2 regions of the Streptomyces sp. NPDC007896 genome follow, and region 1 is predicted to be linked to the other one. Evidence: riboswitches for the same ligand, from Rfam matches in the RefSeq annotation. Region 1 holds a riboswitch; the other holds the start of a gene.
What was found. A riboswitch is a leader RNA that binds a small molecule or an ion and turns the genes downstream of it on or off. The one in region 1 is predicted to bind thiamine pyrophosphate.

Region 1 (5,030 bases):
TTCGTTGCGCCTGATTGCGCCGCGAACGGCTCCCGGCACGACTGCGTATGTGCGGCTCAGTCCGCGAGCGGCAGATAGACCCGGTTGCCCGCGGCGGCGAACTCCTTGGACTTCTGCGCCATGCCCTCCTCGATCTCGGCCTTCGTGCCTCCGTGCTCACGGCGGATGTCCTGCGAGATCTTCATGCTGCAGAACTTCGGGCCGCACATGGAGCAGAAGTGCGCCGTCTTGGCGGGTTCGGCCGGCAGGGTCTCGTCGTGGAACTCCCGCGCCGTGTCCGGGTCGAGGGCCAGGTTGAACTGGTCCTCCCACCGGAACTCGAAGCGGGCGTCGGACAGCGCGTCGTCCCATTCCTGCGCACCTGGGTGCCCCTTGGCGAGGTCGGCTGCGTGGGCGGCGATCTTGTAGGTGATGACGCCGGTCTTGACGTCGTCACGATTGGGCAGGCCCAAGTGCTCCTTGGGCGTGACATAGCAGAGCATGGCCGTGCCCCACCAGGCGATCATCGCGGCACCGATGCCGGAGGTGATGTGGTCGTACGCCGGCGCGACGTCCGTCGTCAGCGGGCCGAGCGTATAGAACGGAGCTTCATCACAGATCTCCTGCTGAAGGTCGATGTTCTCCTTGATCTTGTGCATCGGGACATGTCCCGGGCCCTCGATCATCGTCTGTACATGAAAACGCTTCGCGATCGTGTTGAGTTCCCCGAGCGTCCTCAACTCCGCGAACTGAGCCGCGTCGTTGGCGTCCGCGATCGACCCGGGCCGCAGCCCGTCGCCGAGCGAGTACGTGACGTCGTACGCCGCGAGGATCTCGCAGAGTTCCTCGAAGTTCTCGTAGAGGAACGATTCCTTGTGGTGCGCGAGGCACCAGGCCGCCATGATCGAGCCGCCGCGCGAGACGATGCCGGTCTTGCGGTTCGCGGTGAGCGGCACGTACGGCAGCCGCACGCCCGCGTGGACCGTCATGTAGTCCACGCCCTGCTCGGCCTGCTCAATGACCGTGTCCATGTAGATCTCCCAGGTCAGCTCCTCGGCGCGGCCGTCCACCTTCTCCAGAGCCTGGTAGAGCGGCACCGTGCCGATGGGGACGGGGGAGTTGCGCAGGACCCATTCCCGCGTGGTGTGGATATTGCGGCCGGTGGACAGGTCCATGACCGTGTCCGCGCCCCAGCGGGTCGCCCAGGTCATCTTCTCGACCTCCTCCTCGATGGAGGAGGTGACGGCGGAGTTGCCGATGTTGGCGTTGACCTTCACCAGGAACCGCTTGCCGATGATCATCGGCTCGATCTCCGGGTGGTTGACGTTCGCGGGCAGCACCGCGCGACCGGCGGCGATCTCCTCGCGTACGACCTCGGGGTCGACGTTCTCGCGGACCGCCACGAACTCCATCTCGGGCGTGATCTCGCCCCGCCGGGCGTACGCGAGCTGCGTGACCGCCTCTCCGGGACGACCTCGACGCGGCTGGCGCGGCCGACCCGGGAAGACCGCGTCGAGGTTGCGCAGGCCCCCGCGCGGCGAGGTGTGCTTGATTCCGTCGTCCTCGGGACGGACGGGACGGCCCGCATACTCCTCGGTGTCACCGCGGGCGATGATCCAGTTCTCGCGCAGCGGCGCGAGGCCCCTGCGTACGTCGGTGTCGACGATCGGATCGGTGTACGGGCCAGAGGTGTCGTACAGCGTGACGGACTGCCCGTTGGTGAGGTGCACTTGACGGACCGGCACCCGCAGATCGGGGCGCGAACCCCCGACGTATCCCTTGTGCCAGCCGATGGACTTCCCGGCCTCCCGCGGCTGTTCGCCCTCGGGCGCGGCAGGCGCCTCGCCGATCTGGCTGGAGGCAGGCGTGCGTACGTCCTTGTTGGTCATGAGACCTACTCCCTACGCCGGCATTACCCGGTAACAGGTTCGGCGGTCGACGCAGCGGATTCCGTCTGCCGACGTCCCTTGTGAAACATCACTCGTTCCACGTGAAACATCGCTAAGACGGAGGTCAGCGCCCTCTCAGCCCGGTGCTCCGAGCTCCCGCGTGTGCAAAGGTGACTCCACGCTAGCGTCATATCTGGCGCGGTGAACAGAGGGCCATCGCCGTTCTTGCGATGATCGGTCGGTGACCACAACGCAGCAGCCCCCGTTCCCGCCGTCCGAGCCGCCGCGCCGACGCGGTCCCGGAGACGGCTATGGACCTGGTTCCGGAGACGGCTATGGACCTGGTTCCGGAGACGGCTATGGACCTGGTTCCGGAGACGGCTATGGACCTGGTTCCGGAGACGGCCGCGTACGCGGGCCGGGCGGTGGCCCCGGTCCGGGGGGCGGGCATGGACACGGACCGGGTGCGGGACACGGGCACGGCCCCGGGAACGGGCACGGACATGGGTCCGGGCCTGGGAATGGGAATGGGAATGGACATGGGCCGGGGAATGGGCACGGACCTGGGGACGGGCACGGGTCTGGGCACTCGCACAGTCACAGCCATGGGCCCGCCACGCCCGTCTCCAAGCATCTGCGCAAGGTCATCGCGGCCATTCTGATCCCCTTCGCCGCCGCGGTCGTTGTGGGACTCGCGGTGCTCTGGCCCGGTGGCGCCCCGTCCCACGAGCGCACCGGCGTCGGCTTCGACCGGCAGACCCAGCAGGCCACGGTCACCAAGGTCGACAAGGTCAGCTGCAAGTCCGTGAACGCGTCGGGGGAGACCCCGACCGGCGACACATCCACCGCCGAGGGCTCCTCCGCGCAGCAACAGGCAACGGGCGACTGCAAAAAGGCGACGATCCGGATCGACACCGGCAAGGACAAGGGCCGTACGTTCACGGAGATCATCCAGCCCGACCAGTCACGGCAGTTGCACGAGGGCGAGAAGGTCGTGGCCGCGTACGAGCCCTCCGCGCCCAGGGACCTGCAGTACTCGGTCACCGATGTGAACCGGAAGTTCCCGATGGCGCTGCTCGCCGGGATCTTCGCGCTGGCCGTCGTGGTGGTGGGCCGGATGCGTGGTGTCATGGCGCTGGTCGCACTGGCCATCAGCTTCGTGATCCTGACCTTCTTCATCCTGCCCGCGATCCTGCAGGGCTCGAATCCGCTGGTCGTGGCCGTGATCGGGGCGAGCGCGATCATGCTGATCGCGCTCTACATGTGCCACGGCCTCTCGGCCCGTACATCGGTGGCGGTGCTCGGCACCCTGCTCTCCCTGGTGCTGATCGGCATCCTCGGCTCGGAGTTCATCGGCTGGGCGGCGCTGACCGGCAACACGGACGACAACACCGGTCTGATCCACGGCCTGTATCCGTCCATCGACATGAGCGGTCTGCTGCTCGCGGGCGTCATCATCGGTTCGCTCGGTGTGCTCGACGATGTGACGGTGACGCAGACCTCGGCGGTCTGGGAGCTGCACGACGCCAGCCCGACGATGGGCTGGCGCGATCTGTACCGCGCGGGCATCCGGATCGGCCGTGACCACATCGCATCGGTCGTCAACACGCTCGTCCTGGCGTACGCGGGTGCCGCGCTTCCCCTGCTGCTGCTCTTCTCGATCGCGCAGAGCAGTGTGGGCACGGTCGCCAACAGCGAACTGGTCGCCGAAGAGATCGTGCGCACCCTGGTCGGCTCGATCGGCCTGGTCGCCTCGGTGCCGGTGACCACACTGCTGGCCGCCCTGGTGGTCTCCGCGGACCGTCCGGCAGTCCCGGCCGCCGCCACGGAGCCTGTCGAGAGCAGGGCGCCGGCACGCGGCGGGAAGGGCCGTCGCCGCAAGCGCTGAAGCCTCCCCACGCCCGCGTCACCGGTGAGGAAGCGCAATCCACTTGGGGGTGCTGAGGGCTTCAGCCCGCGCTCTGCTCCTCCGCCAGGATGCGGTCCAGCGCCTCGTCGAGGTGGGCGTCGAAGTCCGCGAGGGAACGCTCCTGCCCCAGCGGCACCAGCTTGTCCGTGCGGTCGAGGAAGGCCACGAGCGGCGCCGCCCCGGACCGGAACAGCGCGTGGTCGCCACCCACCTGGAGCCGGATCAGCACCTCGCCGAACGCCTCCGGGTCGGCGGGCGCGATGTGCACATCCCCGTCACCGCACGGCCGTCCCACGCCGTCGATCAGCAACTCCCGCCCGAACGCCCAGGTCACGGGCGCGTCGCCGGGCAAGTGGAAGGTCAGCCGCACGGCGTAGGGATCACAGGTCTCGTATCGCAGCTCCACCGGAATGCGGAAAGAGAGCTCCTCCGAAACGAGGAAGCTCATCATGACCTCTGCCTGTACCGACTCGCGCATCGCCTACCCCGTCGTTTTGCCGTCGACCGGCCAGGAATCATCCCCCTGACTCTGCTGGAATATTGCTCAACGTGCACAAGAGATCACAAGGAGTGAGTTTTCAGATACTGATAGAGATCGCGAGTGTCCCCAGTAGCCTGCCGATCTCACCTTGCAATTGTCGCGCCGTGGGCAGCAGTCGATCGGCCTGGTGAAGTGGGAGAGAAAAGGCCATTGCGGCGGCAGTTGTGCCGACCGTGATGGGCAGGGCCGCACAGACCGTGCCCAGCGCGTACTCCTGGCGCTCGATGACGGGCTCCATCCGCCCCGTCCGCTCCAGCCGCCGCAGCAGACTGACGTTGTCACGCACCGTATAGGGAGTGATCGACTGCACGGGGTAGCGGTCGAGATGATCCCGGCGGGCCTTCTCGTCGAGCTGTGACAGCAGACACTGGCCGATCGCATGGGCGTGTCCGGTCTCCCTGAAGTCAGCCCACTCCTCCACCGCCGGATTCCCTGGGGTGTCGGCGACGCACATGACCTCGATCTCGCCGTCACGGTAGACCGCGTAGTACACGGGCGCACCGATCGAATCGCGCCACTGGGCGAGCGTCTCGCTCACCGCGCTGCGACGTTTCTGCTGCGCTCCGCTACTGCCCAACCGCTCGGCGGCCTCACCGAGGAAGAACAGCCCCCTGTCACGGCAGAGATAGCCCTCGTGGACCAGGGTCCGCAGCAGGTGGTAGGCCGTCGGCAGCGCGAGCCCGGCCTCCCGGGCGAGCTGCTTCGCGGGGGC
Region 2 (5,030 bases), on a different contig from region 1:
TCGTTGGTGTACGGCAGCACGGTGAAACCGTCGTCGACCAGCGTCTCGGCGGCGTCCAGCAACTCGATCGGATCCGGCAGCAGGGTCCGCTCGTCGGCGATGACCTCCAGCTTGATCAGCTCCGTACCGAGCGCCTCCCGCGCGAGCCGCGCGGTCAGCACGGCCTCGCCCGCGGTGAAGCACCCCGCCGTGTTCGGCAGCACCCGGATGCCCAGCTTGTCGAGCACGGACAGCACCGAGCCGTGCGCCGAGGGGTTCACCCGGCGCATCGCGACCGTCGTCAGCTCCGTGCCGGACGCCACGAGCGACCGCTCCAGGACGTCGAGGCTGGGCGCACCCCCCGTACCCATGATCAGCCGGGACGAGAAGGACGTACCTCCGAGGACAAACGGGTCGTCGGCCATGGTTCAGCCTCCTTGGACTGCGGTGAGGACTTCGACGCGGTCGCCCTCGGAGAGGGCCGTGGACGACCACTGCGTGCGCGGGACGACGGTTTCGTTGAGCGCGGCGGCGACGCCGGAGGGCGCGACGGTGAGGGTGGCGACGAGCGTGTCGAGGGCCGTGTCGGCGGCGACGAGCCGTCGCTCTCCGTTGACGAAGATGTTCATACGGTCTGCTCCGTGAGTGCTGTGCTGAAGCGCCCGGGGGCGAAGGGGCGGGCCTCTTCCGGAAGCTCGCCGGTGGTCAGGACGTGCGCCATGGCGTCCCCGGTGACGGGCGTGAGCAGGACGCCGTTGCGGTAGTGCCCGGTGGCCAGCAGCAGCCCGTCGAGCGCGGTCGGGCCGAGCAGCGGCGCGTTGTCGGGCGAGCCCGGCCGCAGGCCCGCGCGCGTCTCGGTGAGCGGCAGCTCGGTGATCCCCGGCACCAGCTCATGGGCGTCGCGCAGCAGCTCGTAGACCCCGCCCGCGGTCACCGTCGTGTCCCAGCCCAGCTCTTCGCTGGTGGCGCCCACGACGAGCTCACCGTTCTCCCGCGGCACCAGATAGACCTGGCTGCCGCGCACCACGGCCCGCACGGTGCGGCTCAGGAACGGCGCGTACCGCTTCGGCACCATCAGCCGCAGCACCTGACCCTTCACGGGCCGTACGGGCGGCAGTACGTCGGCGGGCACGCCCGGGAGCTTCCCGCTGAGGCTTCCGGCGGCGAGCACCACCTGCCCCGCGACCAGCTGTTCACCGTCCGTCGTGACGACCCCGGCGGCCCGGTCCCGTACGACGGTCAGGCGCTCCGCCCACGTCCGGTGGAACTCAACTCCGGCCCGCTCGCACGCCGTGACCAGGGCCTTCGCGAGCCGGCGCGGGTCGATCTGGTGGTCTCCGTCGACCCGCAGCCCGCCGCGCACGCCCGGCGCGAGCATCGGCTCCAGACGGCGGCACTCCCGGCCGCTGAGCCACTCCGATTCGAGCCCCGAGCGGTGTTGCAAGGCATGCAGTTCGCGCAGGTGGGCGCGGTCGTCGGCGTCCAGCGCGACGGCCAGCGTGCCGCACCGGCGGTAGCCGAGGTCCTGGCCGCTCGCCTCGGTGAGTTCGGCGGCGAAGTCGGGATAGCGGCGCGCGGAGGCGAGGTTCAGGCCCAGCAGGGTCTGCTCGCCGTAGTGCAGCTCGGTGACGGCGGCGAGCATTCCGGCGGCCACCCGTGCCGCCCCGCCGCCCGGCTCGGGGTCCACGACCGCGACGGTGAACCCGCGCTGCGCGGCCCGCCAGGCGGTCACGAGACCGATGATCCCGCCCCCGATGACGAGGACGTCCGACGTACGTGCGTCCGATGACGGCGCATCCGATGAACGTGCAGGTGTACGCGTAGGCGACATGGGCGTCCAGCCCCTCCCTTCGCCGGCATGACCCGGATCAGGTTCGTACGGTCGGAGGCCGCCAGCCTCCCTCTCAGCCCGGTGCGTCCGGGCTCCCGCGAGTGCTTTACGTTCGCCACCCTAGCCCGCTGCCGTATGTCTCAGTAAGGGAGCCTCCGTCCGGGGCCCGTTCGCGGGTCCGTACGCGCACCCGGTTCGCGGACCGAGAGAAGGACGGCGGGATCCGTTGTGGAACAGGTCACTGCGCACGTCCCCTGACTGACAGATTGTCAGTTGTCTATGGTGATCAGGTGAGCGAGCAGACGCGGGCACAGGTGCGGACGCAGGGGCGTACGGCACGGCGGGTCGTCATCGTGGGCGCGGGCATGGCCGGCGTGCAGACGGCGGTCGCCCTGCGGGAACAGGGTTTCACCGGGGACGTGACGCTGATCGGCGCCGAGCCGCACCAGCCGTACGACCGGCCACCCCTGTCCAAGGCGGTGCTGCTCGGCAAGGCCGAGGGCTCCGCCTTCGACATCGACTTCGAGGCGCTGGGCATCGAACTGCGACTCGGCTGCGAGGCGCTGGGCCTGCGCCCCGCAGACCACGAGCTGGACACCGAGGCAGGACCGGTGCCGTACGACGTCCTGGTCCTCGCGACCGGCGCGGAACCGATCCAGCTGCCCGGCGCACAGGGCGTCCCCGGCGTCCATCTGCTGCGGACGCTGGACGACGCCGAGCGACTGCGCCCCGTGCTCGCCCAGCAGCACGACATCGTGGTCGTCGGGGCGGGCTGGATCGGCGCGGAGTTCGCGACGGCGGCGCGTGAGGCCGGGTGCGCGGTCACGGTCGTCGAGGCCGCCGACCGGCCGCTGGCCGGGGCACTGCCCGCGGAGGTGGCCGCGCCGATGACCGCCTGGTACGCGGACAGCGGCGCGTCGCTGCGCACCCACGCGCGCGTGGAGCGCGTCGAGCCCGGTGCGGTGGTCCTCGACGACGGCTCGCGGGTGCCGGCGGGCGCCGTGGTCGTCGGCATCGGCGCGCGCCCCGCCACCGCCTGGCTGGCCGGTTCCGGCGTCGAGCTCGGCGCCCACCGGGAGGTGGTGGCCGACAGCCACCTGCGTACCTCCGTGCCGGACGTCTACGCGGTCGGCGACTGTGCTTCCTTCCCGTCGGGCCGCTACGAGGAGCGCCTTCTCGTCCACCACTGGGACAACGCCCTCCAGGCGCCGCGCACGGTCGCGGCGAACATCATCGGCGAGGCCCCGGTGGCGTACGACCCGGTCCCGTACTTCTGGTCCGAGCAGTTCGGCCGCTTCGTCCAGTACGTCGGCCATCACGCCCCCGCCGACACGACCATCTGGCGGGGTGACCCGTCGGGTGCGGCCTGGACGGTGTGCTGGCTCCGCGAGAGCCGCCTCGTCGCCCTCCTGGCCGTGGGGCGTCCCCGTGATCTGGCCCAGGGCCGCCGCCTGATCGAGGCGGGCATGCCCATGAACCCGGACATCCTGGCCGACCCGTCCCGCCCTCTGAAGGACGCCACGGCATGACCGCCCGGTTTCCGTCGCCCGGACGGCGGTCCGGGGGGCGCTCGGGTACCGAGTGTCAGTCCGGGATGGCAGGCTTGTCCCGTGACCGAGATTGACGCAAAGATCGATGCTCTCGTCCCCGCCTGGCTCACCCTCCCCGACATCGCCGAACAGCTCGGCGTCGAGGTGACCCGCGTCCGGCAGCTGGTCAAGGAGGGCCAGCTGATCGCCGTACGCCGTGGTGAGAACCGCGCGCTGCACGTCCCCGCCGCCTTCATCGACGGGAACGAACAGAAGGTCGTCAAGGGCCTGGCCGGCACCTTGACGCTCCTGCGGGACGACGGCTTCTCCGACGAAGAGATGCTCGAGTGGCTCTTCACCCCCGACCCGAGCCTGCCCGGCACCCCCGCGCAGGCTCTGAGCGAGAATCGCGGCACGGAGGTGAAGCGCCGCGCCCAGGCGCTCGCCGTCTGATTCGACCGACCGTCCGGCGTACGGACCACGGCCGGCCCCGGACCACCCCGGCCGCCGCGGTCCGTACGCACCGCATCACATCCGTAGGGTGCCTACGACAGCCGTACGCACCGCACCACGGGGGATACACGCATGCCCGAGAACGCCGCCCGCACCCGCCTCGCCGACGCCCGCGTCTACCTCTGCACGGACGCCCGCAAGCGCCAGGGCGACCTCGCCGAGTTCCTGGACGCGGTCCTGGCCGGCGGCGTCGACATCGTGCAGCTGCGTGACAAGGGCATGGAGGCCGCCGAGGAGCTGGAGCACCTCCAGGTCTTCGCGGACGCCTGCGCCCGCCACGGCAAGCTCCTCGCGGTCAACGACCGCGCGGACGTCGCCCATGCCATCGGCGCCGACGTACTCCACCTGGGCCAGGGCGATCTTCCCGTCCCCGCCGCCCGCGCGATCCTCGGCGACGAGGTCCTGATGGGCCGCTCCACGCACGCCGAGTCCGAGGCGGCGGCCGCCGCCGTCCAGGACGGCGTGGACTACTTCTGCACCGGCCCCTGCTGGCCCACCCCCACCAAGCCCGGCCGCCACGCCCCGGGCCTCGGCCTGGTCCGATACACGGCCTCCCTCGCCACCGACCGCCCCTGGTTCGCCATCGGCGGCATCGACCTCGGCAACCTCGACGAGGTACTGGAGGCGGGCGCCCGCCGCGTCGTCGTCGTACGGGCCATCACCGAGGCGGCGGATCCCGGCGCGGCGGCGGGCGAATTCGCCAAGCGGCTGCGTCAGGCGTAAGCGGCGGCCGCGTCAGGCACAGCGGGCGCGTCGATGGTCCGGCCAACGGTTGGACCGGTTGTCCCACCGGTGTCCGAGGGGTGGACAAGAAGTCGACAAATTGGACAATTGGCGTCGGTTCGGTTGGGAGACCGCCGCCCCCTGACTAACCTGCGGGTATGGCCCTCGGATCTGCTTCCACCAGGACTGATCGCGCACGCACCGTGCGCGACATGCTCGCCACCGGCAAGGCGACGTACTCGTTCGAGTTCTCCGCGCCGAAAACCCCCAAGGGCGAGCGGAACCTGTGGAACGCGCTGCGTCGCGTCGAGGCCGTCGCCCCCGACTTCGTCTCCGTCACCTACGGTGCCGGTGGCTCCACCCGCGCGGGCACGGTCAAGGAGACCGAGCAGATCGTCGCCGACACGACGCTCACCCCGGTCGCCCACCTCACCGCGGTCAACCACTCCATCGCC

Region 2: linked by a shared signal. The riboswitch ahead of thiO (glycine oxidase ThiO) and the one ahead of thiC (phosphomethylpyrimidine synthase ThiC) in region 1 are both predicted to bind thiamine pyrophosphate.

Annotation. Positions count from the first base shown of each region.
Region 1 is NZ_JBIBKX010000002.1:37,520-42,549, forward strand. Features, by position in the region: gene thiC (phosphomethylpyrimidine synthase ThiC) at 57-1,868, opposite strand; TPP riboswitch at 1,861-2,038, opposite strand; gene ACFZDJ_RS07795 (YibE/F family protein) at 2,110-3,756, shown strand; gene ACFZDJ_RS07800 (SsgA family sporulation/cell division regulator) at 3,818-4,255, opposite strand; gene ACFZDJ_RS07805 (helix-turn-helix domain-containing protein) at 4,356-5,030, opposite strand, start outside.
Region 2 is NZ_JBIBKX010000001.1:455,699-460,728, reverse strand. Features, by position in the region: gene ACFZDJ_RS02090 (thiazole synthase) at 1-404, opposite strand, end outside; gene thiS (sulfur carrier protein ThiS) at 408-608, opposite strand; gene thiO (glycine oxidase ThiO) at 605-1,810, opposite strand; TPP riboswitch at 1,808-1,919, opposite strand; gene ACFZDJ_RS02075 (NAD(P)/FAD-dependent oxidoreductase) at 2,101-3,339, shown strand; gene ACFZDJ_RS02070 (Rv2175c family DNA-binding protein) at 3,421-3,792, shown strand; gene thiE (thiamine phosphate synthase) at 3,925-4,575, shown strand; gene metF (methylenetetrahydrofolate reductase [NAD(P)H]) at 4,734-5,030, shown strand, end outside.